One region of the Modestobacter sp. VKM Ac-2979 genome, then DNA from elsewhere that is predicted to be linked to it. Evidence: predicted binding sites of a transcription regulator. Region 1 holds the regulator's gene; the other holds the start of a gene.

Region 1 (5,340 bases):
GACACCGTCGGCTTCGTGCGCCACCTGCCGCACCAGCTGGTCGACGCGTTCCGCTCCACGCTGGAGGAGGTGGCCGACGCCGATCTGCTCGTGCACGTCGTCGACGGTTCCGACTCCGACCCGCTGGGCCAGATCGACGCCGTGCACACGGTGCTCAACGAGATCGACGCGTCCGCCGTCCCGGAGCTGATCGTCGTGAACAAGGTCGACGCGATGACCGAGGAGGACATGCTGGCGCTGCGCCAGGCGCTCCCCGGGGCGATGTGGGTCTCGGCCCGGACCGGCGAGGGCATCGAGGCGCTGCGCGACGTGATCGCCCAGCGGCTGCCGCACCCGCACATCGACGTCGAGGTGCTGGTGCCCTACGACCGGGGTGACCTGGTCGCCCGGGTGCACCGGGACGGCGAGGTCGTCGAGGAGGCGCACGAGGCCACCGGGACCCGGCTGACCGCGCGCGTCAACGCCGGCCTGGCCGCCCAGCTCGACGATTTCACCGCGCCGGCCACCGAGGACTGACGGAGGGCCCCGCTGCCGCTCGCACGTTCGTGCCGGGCTCCCGCAGCGGGGCGAGCGGACAGCCCGGCGGATCACGACCAGGTCACGGCCCCGGTACCGTGACGCGATGACCAGGGGAGCGGTGGACCGGACGGCGACCGCTGCCGATCGACCGGTCGCACCGGTGGTCGGGGTGGGCCGGCCGCCGTGGTGGCTGCTCGTCCTCGCCGCCCTCGTCACCGTCGCGGTCACCGTCAACCTGCTCAGCCGCGGGTGGCTGGAACGGATGGACCTGCGGGTCTCCGAGGTGACCAGTGTGTGGGCGCTGCGGGACTCGTGGGCCTACTGGCCGATCTGGGTCGTCACCCAGATCGGCGGGCGGGTGACGATCCTGGTGGTGCTGGCCGGGCTGGTCGGGTGGCTCGCCGTGCGGCAGCGGACGCTGGTGCCGCTGGTCCGGGTGGTCGTTGCGCTGGCCCTGCTCACCACCGTGGTCTACGCGTTCAAGTGGGGCACCGGTCGTACGGCCCCGGCCTTCCCCGGGTCGTTCTTCCACACGGACGGGGCCAGCTACCCCTCGGGGCACGTGGCGAACGCCGTCCTCATGTGGGGGGTGGCCCGGTGGCAGGCCGTCGAGTTCGGCCTGCCCGCGGGCGTGCAGCGGGCCACCTGGCTGCTCAGCGTGCTGGGGCCGGTGGCGACGGGTGTGGCCATGGTGGCGCTGGACTTCCACTGGGTCACCGACGCGGTGGTCGGGCTCGCGGTCGGACTGCTGCTGTTGGGCGTGGTTCACGCACTGGACGCTGTCGCGATGTCACGCTGGGTTCGTGCCAGAGCCGGCCGATCCCAGGCGTAGCAGCGCCACCCGCCGCAGGACGACGGCCGGCGCCGCCCTCTGTGCGCCCGTCGGCCTGCTGGTCGCACTGCTGCCTGCCGGGCCGGCGGCCGCCGACGACGGGACCGCTCCCTACGGCGAGCCGACCACCCGGTGCGAGATCACCGACCCGCGGCTCCCGGAGCTCTCCGGCCTGGCCAGCGCCGGGGAGTCGATGCTCGCGATGAACGACGGCGGCGACCGCGCCGAGGTGCTGGTGCTCGACGGAGCCTGTGCGGTGGGTGAGGTGCGCACGGCGGAGGTCGACCCGTACGACCCCGAGGACCTCGCCCTCGCCGCCGACGGGACCATCTGGCTCGCCGACATCGGGGACAACGCGCAGAGCCGGGAGACGGTGGCGCTGATCGGTCTGCGCCCCGACGGGACCACCGTGCTGACCAGGCTCACCTACCCCGACGGTCCGCACGACGCGGAGGCCCTCCTGCTCGCGCCCGACGGCACCCCGTACCTGGTGACCAAGGAGGTGCTGGGCGCCAGCTCCGTGTACCGCCCGGATGCGCCCCTCGGCGACGGAGCCACCGTGCCGATGAGCAAGGTGGCGGCGCTCGGGCTCACGTTGACCGGCACACCGGGCGGCCCGGTGGGCCGGGCCGGCCAGCTGCTGGTCACCGGTGGCGCCGTGTCGTCGGACGGCTCGCGGATCGCCCTGCGGACCTACACCGACGCCTATGTCTGGCCGCTGAGCGGCTCCGACGTCGCCGGGGCGTTGGCCGGGCCCCCCGTGCGGGTGGCGTTGCCGGAGGCCCCACAGGGCGAGGCCATCGCCTTCGCGGCGAACGACCGGGACCTGCTCGTCGCCGGCGAGGGACTCCCTGCGGTGGTCACCCAGGTGCCGGCCACCGGTGACCTGACGGGGACGGTCCCGGCGGAGCCCACCGAGGCCGCCGACGGGTCGCTGGCGACCGCCGGTGGGGTCGAGCCGCTGACCGCCGGTCTCATCGCCGCGGCCGTGGCCACCGTGTTCGTGTGGGCCGGCGGCAAGCTGCGGCGGAGCCCGGCCTGAGCACGGGCCCGGCGCCCGTGCCCGAGGTCAGACCCGACGGAGCACGGTGACGACCCGGCCGAGGACCGTGGCGTCGTCGCCCGGGATGGGCTCGTACGCGGCGTTGTGCGGCATCAGCCACACGTGCCCGTCACGCCGCTTGTAGGTCTTCACCGTCGCCTCGCCGTCGATCATCGCGGCGACGATCTCGCCGTTCTCCGCGGTCGGCTGCTGCCGGACGACGACCCAGTCGCCGTCGCAGATCGCCGCATCGACCATCGAGTCACCCGCGACCTTCAGCATGAACAGGGTGCCCTCGCCGACCAGCTCGCGGGGGAGGGGGAAGACGTCCTCGACCGCCTGCTCGGCCAGCACCGGACCGCCGGCGGCGATCCGGCCGACCAGGGGCACGTACGTGGGTCGGGGGGCAGTGGCGTCGTCGACGCCACTGGCTGCACCGGAACCGGCCAGCGCCTCGGCCGTGGCCTCGTTCGTCGTCGCGGTGCTGTCGCCGGGGAGGCGCACGTCGAGTGCGCGCGGCCGGTTCGGATCACGGCGCAGCCAGCCCTTGCGCTGCAGCACTGACAACTGGTGGGCCACGGACGAGGCGGAGGAGAGACCGACCGCCTCACCGATCTCGCGGACCGAGGGCGGGTAGCCGCGGCGCTCGATCGAGTCACGGATGACCTCGAGCACCCGGCGCTGCCGCTGGGTCAGTCCGTCGCCGTCGGCGGCCCGGTCGGGGAACTCCCGCACCGCTGCTCCCGCCCCCGCTGCAGCCGTGGGCGCTGCGCCGTCGGCGGGTGCCGGGCTGGACGCTCCACGCCGCGAAGGGCTCTTGCCGCCGCGCGCCTTCGGGCCGTCGACCGCCATGTGTCCTCCTCGTCCGGCTGCCTCGGCAGCAGTTCCCGGTGGCGTCCTGCCGTACCGACGGCCGTGTCGCCACGGCGAGCCGGGACCTCGGACGCTGTCCTCGATCGCCTCGGAACCGTATCGCCTCAGGCCTCTCCGTTCAAACACGTGTTCGAAGAAGTCGCCGTGTCGGCGTGTTCCTGTCGGGGGTGTGCGGTAGACATCGCCCAGACGTTCTGTTCGAACGCCTGTTCGACCACCCGGTACCGCGAGACCTCTGGAGCACCCCGATGGCCAGTCCGCAGCTCGAGCTCCCCGTGGCCGCCCCGGCCTCGATGGCGGTCGTGCTCCCGTTCCCGGGGGCGCGCCAGGTGGCGCACTCGCCCGGGTCCGTGGTGCGCGGTCGGCCTGCACCCCTGCCCCGGGCGGCTCGCCCTGCGGCGGCCCTGCGGGGTCCCGGGCATCCCGACGTGCGCCCTGGTCGGCGGGTCGGCGTTGCGGGCGGGGGCGCCGCCGGCTGCGCGAGGCGCACGGGAGGGGGTGGCGGTGGGGCCGCCTCGGGTGCACAGGCGCCGTTGCGGCTGACCCGGCGCGGGCGGCGAGTGGTCGCCGGGCTGTCCATCGCCTTCGGGGTGTCCGTCGCCGCGGCGACGTTCGCCGCCGAGTCCGGCGGCCCCGGCGGCGGCCTCGAGCTGGCCGGCTCGACGATGGTCGTCGTCCAGTCCGGGGACACCCTGTGGTCGATCGCCGGCGAGATCGCGCCGGAGGAGGACCGTCGCGCGGTCGTCGACGCGCTCCTGAACGTGAACGGCCTCTCCGACGTCGACCTCGTCCCCGGTCAGGTGCTCGAGCTGCCCTGACCGGCGGCGCACCGGTGTCCACCGCGGTGCGAAGGGCCCGGCCGAGGCGCCGGTGGTTGTGGCGGGAGGGGCTCCGAGGGGCGCCCGGGTCAGATGCGGAAGACGACACGCTCGCCAGGGCTTGCACACCTGTAGGGGTGGTCGTACGGTTCCACCACAACATCTAGTAGTTACAGAGCTGTAAGCCATCCACAGTCGTTCCACACGTTGTCCCCGGCGCATCCACCGGATGTCCCCGGCCCAGTCCACAGCACGGCCATCGGGTCGGGGCCCGGTCACGGTGTCACGACGCCGCGGCGAGACCCTGCGCGACACCTCGGGAAGGAGGAGATCGACATGCGTTGTCCCTTCTGCCACAACCCCGACAGCAGGGTCATCGACTCGCGGGAGACCGACGAGGGGGCGACCACCCGCCGTCGACGCTCCTGCCCGGGCTGTGGACGCCGCTTCACCACGGTGGAGGAGGCGGTCCTCGCCGTCGTCAAGCGCAGCGGCGTGAGCGAGCCCTTCGCCCGGGGCAAGGTCGTCGCCGGGGTGCGGCGGGCGTGCCAGGGGCGGCCGGTCGACGAGCACCAACTGGCCCTGCTGGCCCAGCAGGTCGAGGACGCGGTGCGCGCCACCGGCTGCGCCGAGATCCCCAGCCACGAGGTCGGCCTGGCCATCCTCGGCCCGCTGCGCGACCTCGACGAGGTCGCGTACCTCCGCTTCGCCAGCGTCTACCGCAGCTTCTCCTCGGTCGCCGACTTCGAGAAGGAGATCGCCGAGCTGCGCGCCGCACCGGCCCGGAGCACTGCCCGCGCCGGTGACGCGCCACCCGTCGAGCGCGACGCGGTCGACGGCGACCAGGAGACCCCCGCGACCGGGAGCCCCGCGACCGGGACCACCACCCGCCGGCGAGCCCCCGAGCGGCCGCGACCGGCCGACACCGGCAGCGCCGCCGGCCCGTGAGAACTGTCCGACCCCTCCGCTAGACAGGTCTCGACGAGGAGACCGCACGACCCGGCTCCGGCACCCGCCGGCTTCCCCAGCCGCTCCGCCCGCACCACCGCACCAGTCCGACCCAGGGAGCCCTCGCACGATGACCGAGACAGCTGACCGCCTCACCACCAGCCGGAACCGCCGCACCGCCAAGGCCCCCAGCCGGGGGAAGGGCCTGAAGGTCAAGCGCGTGTTCACCACCGCGGGGGTGCACCCCTACGACGAGGTCGTGTGGGAGCGCCGCGACGTCGTCATGACCAACTGGCGGGACGGCTCGA
Region 2 (5,340 bases), on a different contig from region 1:
TCGCCGTGGTGGTGCGCGACGTCGCCGTCCTCGTCCTGATGGCGCTGGTCGTGCGGGAGGTGTGGTCCCCGGACCGGGACCTGGTGCGGCGCAGCTGGCCGGGCACCGACGACCCCGCCGGCGGCGTCCTGGACCAGGCTCCCGACCGGTTCACGCTGCGGCGCAGGCCTCAGCCGGCGAGCGCTCCGCGCAGCAGGGTGATCTCCTCGGCGTGACCCGCGGTGTCCCCGGGGGTCTCCAGCACGACGGGAGCGCCGGCGGCGCGGGCCACGCCCACCAGCAGCTCCAGCGGGATCTCCCCGGCGGTCAGCGGCGCGTGCCGGTCGCGACCGGAGCCGGCGGGGTCACGGCTGTTGTTCAGGTGCACCAGGTCGATCCGCCCGGTGATCGCCCGGACGTCGTCCACCACCCGGGCGAGGTCCCAGCCCGCGGCCCAGGCGTGGCAGGTGTCCAGCACGAACCCCGCGCCGAACTCCCCCACGGCCTCCCACAACCGGGCGACGGCGTCGAGCTCGCGGGCCATCGCGTTGTCCCCGCCGGCGGTGTTCTCGATGAGCACCGGGACGCCGAAGCCGCCCTCGTCGGCCTGCCGGGCGAAGGTCTTGCGCCAGTTGTCGACGCCGGCCGCCGGGTCGTCCTTCGCCAGCACGTGCCCGCCGTGCACGACCATGCCCCGAGCGCCGACCGCGGCCGACGCCTGGGCGTGCTGGCCGAGCAGCTTGCGGCTGGGGATCCGGATCCGGTTGTTCGTCGAGGCGACGTTGAGCACGTAGGGGGCGTGCACGAACACGGCGACGTCGGAGCCGAGCAGCGCCTCGGCGTCCGGGCGCGGCTTCGGCGCCTTCCAGCCCTGGGGATCGGCGAGGAACACCTGCACCGCGTCGGCGTCCAGCTCGGCGGCGCGGGCCAGCGGGCCGCCGTCCAGCAGCTCGTTCTCCTCGGTCAGGCCCGGTCCGACGTGCACGCCGATCAGCTGCTCAGCCACCCGCAGGAGACTAGGCCTCCCGCTGCCCGGGCACAGCGGGTGGAACCCACTGGTAGCCTGGCCGGTGCGCGTCCTCTCCTGCTCCGTGCAGGTCCGGGCGCGCGACGCATGTACGACCCTCCTGCTGCAGACACCCTGCGGCCGCTGAGACCAGAGGAGGTGGGGTTCTCCGTGCGTAACTACGAACTGATGATCATCCTCGACCCTGAGCTCGAGGAGCGGACCATCGCTCCCAGCCTGGATCGTTTCCTGACCGTCGTCACCAACTCCGGTGGCACCGTCAAGACCGAGATCTGGGGCCGCCGCCGGCTGGCCTACGAGATCGACAAGAAGGCCGAGGGCATCTACGCCATCGTCGACATCCAGGCCGAGCCGGCCGCCGTCGCCGAGCTGGACCGTCAGCTGAACCTCAACGAGTCCATCCTGCGCACCAAGCTGATGCGCCCCGAGGCTCACTGACCATGGCCGGCGAGACCGTCATCACCGTCATCGGGAACCTGACGGCCGACCCGGAGCTGCGGTTCACCCCGTCCGGCGCCGCCGTCGCCAACTTCACCGTCGCCTCGACGCCCCGCACCTTCGACCGTCAGTCGCAGGAGTGGAAGGACGGCGAAGCGCTGTTCCTCCGCTGCAACGTCTGGCGTCAGGCGGCGGAGAACGTCGCCGAGTCGCTCACCCGCGGTTCGCGGGTCATCGTGTCGGGCCGGCTGAAGCAGCGGTCCTTCGACACGAAGGAAGGCGAGAAGCGCACCGTCATCGAGCTGGAGGTCGACGAGATCGGCCCCTCCCTGCGGTACGCCACCGCCAAGGTCACCCGCGCTGCGCGCAGCGAGGGTGGCGGCGGCGGGTTCGGCGGCGGCGGCGGCAACAGCGGTGGCAGCGGTGGCGGTGGTGGTGGCTTCTCCGGTGGCGGAGCGAGCGACCCCTGGTCCACCCCGCCGGCGTCGTCCGACGAACCGCCCTTCTGATGAAGGACCCCGTCGCCCCCCACACCACGCTCCGCGCGGCGTGGGGCCCTGTGACGGGGCCGACAAACTCCCTGTACTGATCTCTCAGGAGAACCCCAAGTGCCCAAGCCTCCCCCCCGCAAGATCAAGAAGAAGGTCTGCCAGTTCTGCAAGGACAAGGCGACCTACATCGACTACAAGGACACGACCCTGCTGCGGAAGTTCATCTCCGACCGCGGCAAGATCCGTGCCCGCCGCGTCAGCGGCAACTGCAGCCAGCACCAGCGTGACGTCGCCGTGGCCGTGAAGAACAGCCGCGAGATGGCACTGCTGCCCTACACCTCCACGGCGCGCTGATCATGAGCACCATGAAGCTGATCCTGACGCAGGAGGTCACCGGTCTCGGTTCCTCCGGCGACACCGTCGAGGTCAAGGGCGGTTACGCCCGCAACTACCTCCTGCCCCGCGGGCTGGCCATGCTGGCCACCCGTGGTGCCGAGAAGCAGGTCAACAGCCTGCGCCGGGCGCGCGCTGCCCGGGACGTGCGTTCGCTCGAGGAGGCCCAGGCGGTCGCCGGTCAGCTCTCGAAGCTGACCGTCACGCTGCCGGCCCGGTCCGGTGACGGTGGTCGCCTCTTCGGCCGCATCACCACCGCCGACGTCGCCGCCGCGGTGACCTCGGCCGGTGGCCCGGAGCTCGATCGTCGCCGGATCGAGCTGCCCAGCAGCATCAAGAGCCTCGGCACCCACACCGTCACGGTGCGGGTCCACCCGGAGGTCTCCGTGCCGGTGACCGTGGACGTCGTCGCCGGCTGATCCACAGCACTGTCCCCACGAGGGGCGTCGGACTCCGGTCCGGCGCCCCTCGTGGCGTTCCCGGGGTCTGCTGGGCGTCCTCCCGTGTCGACACGGGCGCCGTCCCGCCGTGGACGGCAGGTGAACGGCGCCCCCGACCCGTGCGGCACCGCGCAGCGCCGCCGAGCCTCGACGACGGCGTCCCCACCGCCGACCCGTTACGCGTGTGACCTGCGGGGATCTGCCGACACGCCCGGGCGGCGAGTTCTGCGACGAGTTCCCGGATTTCTCCTGTCCACACCCCGGGAGAGGCTCCGGCGCAGGTGACGAGGGGGTGGCGGGGACGCGACGTCCGCGGGTCCACCACGGTCTCCACACGGTGACCGCCTCTGTCCACCGACTTGTCCACAAGTTGTGCAGATCGGCGTGCACAGCGGTGTTGGACGCGCCCCCTCCCGGGTTCCTAACGTCACCCCCAGCTACCGCCGGGCACGAACTGTCGGCGCCCGGTGGTAGCTGTTGTCCGAACGCACGTTCGAACGGCAGCAGGAGCAGGGGACGAGGAGAACATCAGCGTGGCGGTCGTCGACGACATCAGCAGGCCGAGGGCCACGGCTCCGGAGTACGACCGGCAGCCCCCTCAGGACGTCGCTGCCGAGCAGTCGGTCCTGGGCGGCATGCTGATGAGCAAGGACGCGATCGCCGACGTGGTCGAGGTCCTGGCGGGCCCGGACTTCTACCGCCCGGCCCACCAGGTCGTCTTCGACGTCGTCCTCGACCTGTACGGCCGGGGTGAGCCCGCCGACGCGATCACCGTCGCCGCGGAGCTGAACCGCACCGACCAGCTGTCGAAGATGGGCGGCGCGGTCTACCTGCACACGCTCATCGCCTCCACCCCGACCGCGGCGAACGCCGGGTACTACGCGGCGATCGTCGCGGAGCAGGCGGTGCTGCGGCGGCTGGTCGAGGCCGGCACCCGGGTCGTCCAGCTCGGTTACGGCGCGGCCGGCGGGAAGGGCGACGTCGACGACATCGTCGACCGCGCCCAGCAGGAGATCTACGACGTCACCGAGAAGCGGATGAGCGAGGACTACTCCCGCCTCGCCGACGTCCTGCAGCCGACGATGGACGAGCTGGACGCCATCGCCTCCCGCGGTGGCACCGCGCGCGGCGTCCCCACCGGCATCCGCGACCTCGACGAGCTCACCAACGGCCTGCAGGCCGGCCAGATGGTGGTCATCGCCGCGCGCCCCGGTGTCGGCAAGAGCACGCTGGGGCTGGACATCGCCCGCTCGGCCACGGTGAAGCACCACATGCCGGCGGCGATCTTCTCGCTCGAGATGAGCAAGCACGAGATCACCATGCGTCTGCTGTCGGCCGAGGCGAAGGTGCCGCTGCACCACATGCGCGCCGGCACGCTGTCGGACGAGGACTGGTCGAAGCTGGCCCGCCGGATGGGTGAGATCGCCGACGCCCCGCTCTACATCGACGACTCCCCCAACATGACGATGATGGAGATCCGGGCCAAGGCGCGGCGGCTCAAGCAGCGCAACGACCTCAAGCTCATCGTCATCGACTACCTGCAGCTGATGACGTCGGGCAAGAAGGTGGAGAGCCGCCAGCAGGAGGTCTCGGAGTTCTCCCGTGCGCTGAAGCTGCTGGCCAAGGAGCTCGAGCTGCCGGTGATCGCGATGAGCCAGCTGAACCGTGGCTCGGAGCAGCGGCAGGACAAGAAGCCGATGCTCTCCGACCTCCGCGAGTCCGGCTCGATCGAGCAGGACGCCGACATGGTGATGATGATCCACCGCGAGGACATGTACGAGAAGGAGTCCCCGCGGGCCGGCGAGGCCGACATCATGCTGGTCAAGCACCGCAACGGCCCCACCGCGAACGTCACCGTCGCCTTCCAGGGCCACTACAGCCGCTTCGTCGACATGGCCAACTGATCCCCGTGCCCGACCTGGTCGAGCCGACTCCGCGGTTGCACGTCGCCTGGCTCGCCGCGCACCGCGAGTGGGGCGCCGGGGTGCACGAGGACGGCGCCGGCCTGCGGCCCGAGGACGACGTCGAGACGCCCGAGGGCTTCGCCGCCTGGGTCGAACGGCTGCGCGAGGAGTCGGACCCGGGGCGGCCCATCGCCGAGGGGCTCGTGCACTGCACCTACTGGTGGATCGTCGAGGGCGACACCGTGCTGGGGGCCATCGCGCTGCGCCACCAGCTCAACGACTTCCTGCTCCGGGCAGGCGGTCACATCGGGTACGGCGTCCGCCCCTCGGCCCGCCGGCGCGGTGTGGCGACCTGGGCACTGGGCCAGGTGCTGAGCCGGGCCCGTGCTCTGCGGCTGGACCAGGTGCTCCTCACCTGCGAGGAGGGCAACCAGGCCTCGGCGCGGGTGATCGAGCGGGCAGGTGGGCTCCTGGAGGACGTCCGGGACACCGAGCTGGGCCGCGCCCGGCGGTACTGGATCCCGCTCCCCCGCTGACCGGCGTTCACTCGATCGGGGATACGAGACCCGGGCGACTCAACCATGGGCACCCGGCTGCCGATGCTCCAGGCAACGCTCGATCCACGACCTGGAGGTCACCTGTGCTCTCGCTCCTCTCCGGCCTGCTCA

Evidence for each region. The regulator LexA, encoded in region 1, represses DNA repair genes until DNA is damaged. The targets are predictions, from matches to a motif close to TCGAACANNTGTTCGA.
Region 2: a site for LexA is predicted at 3,250-3,265, ahead of dnaB (replicative DNA helicase). Genes of this name have one in related genera too.

Annotation. Positions count from the first base shown of each region.
Region 1 covers NZ_JAPVBO010000007.1:63,592-68,931, forward strand. The annotation lists gene hflX (GTPase HflX) at 1-516, shown strand, start outside; gene O2W15_RS19905 (phosphatase PAP2 family protein) at 623-1,351, shown strand; gene O2W15_RS19910 (hypothetical protein) at 1,323-2,393, shown strand; gene lexA (transcriptional repressor LexA) at 2,421-3,245, opposite strand; gene O2W15_RS19920 (LysM peptidoglycan-binding domain-containing protein) at 3,800-4,084, shown strand; gene nrdR (transcriptional regulator NrdR) at 4,421-5,032, shown strand; gene O2W15_RS19930 (vitamin B12-dependent ribonucleotide reductase) at 5,163-5,340, shown strand, end outside.
Region 2 covers NZ_JAPVBO010000002.1:248,922-254,261, forward strand. The annotation lists gene O2W15_RS05725 (glycosyltransferase family 87 protein) at 1-215, shown strand, start outside; gene O2W15_RS05730 (deoxyribonuclease IV) at 170-985, opposite strand; gene rpsF (30S ribosomal protein S6) at 1,157-1,444, shown strand; gene O2W15_RS05740 (single-stranded DNA-binding protein) at 1,447-1,953, shown strand; gene rpsR (30S ribosomal protein S18) at 2,053-2,289, shown strand; gene rplI (50S ribosomal protein L9) at 2,301-2,747, shown strand; gene dnaB (replicative DNA helicase) at 3,302-4,672, shown strand; gene O2W15_RS05760 (GNAT family N-acetyltransferase) at 4,678-5,208, shown strand; gene O2W15_RS05765 (hypothetical protein) at 5,313-5,340, shown strand, end outside.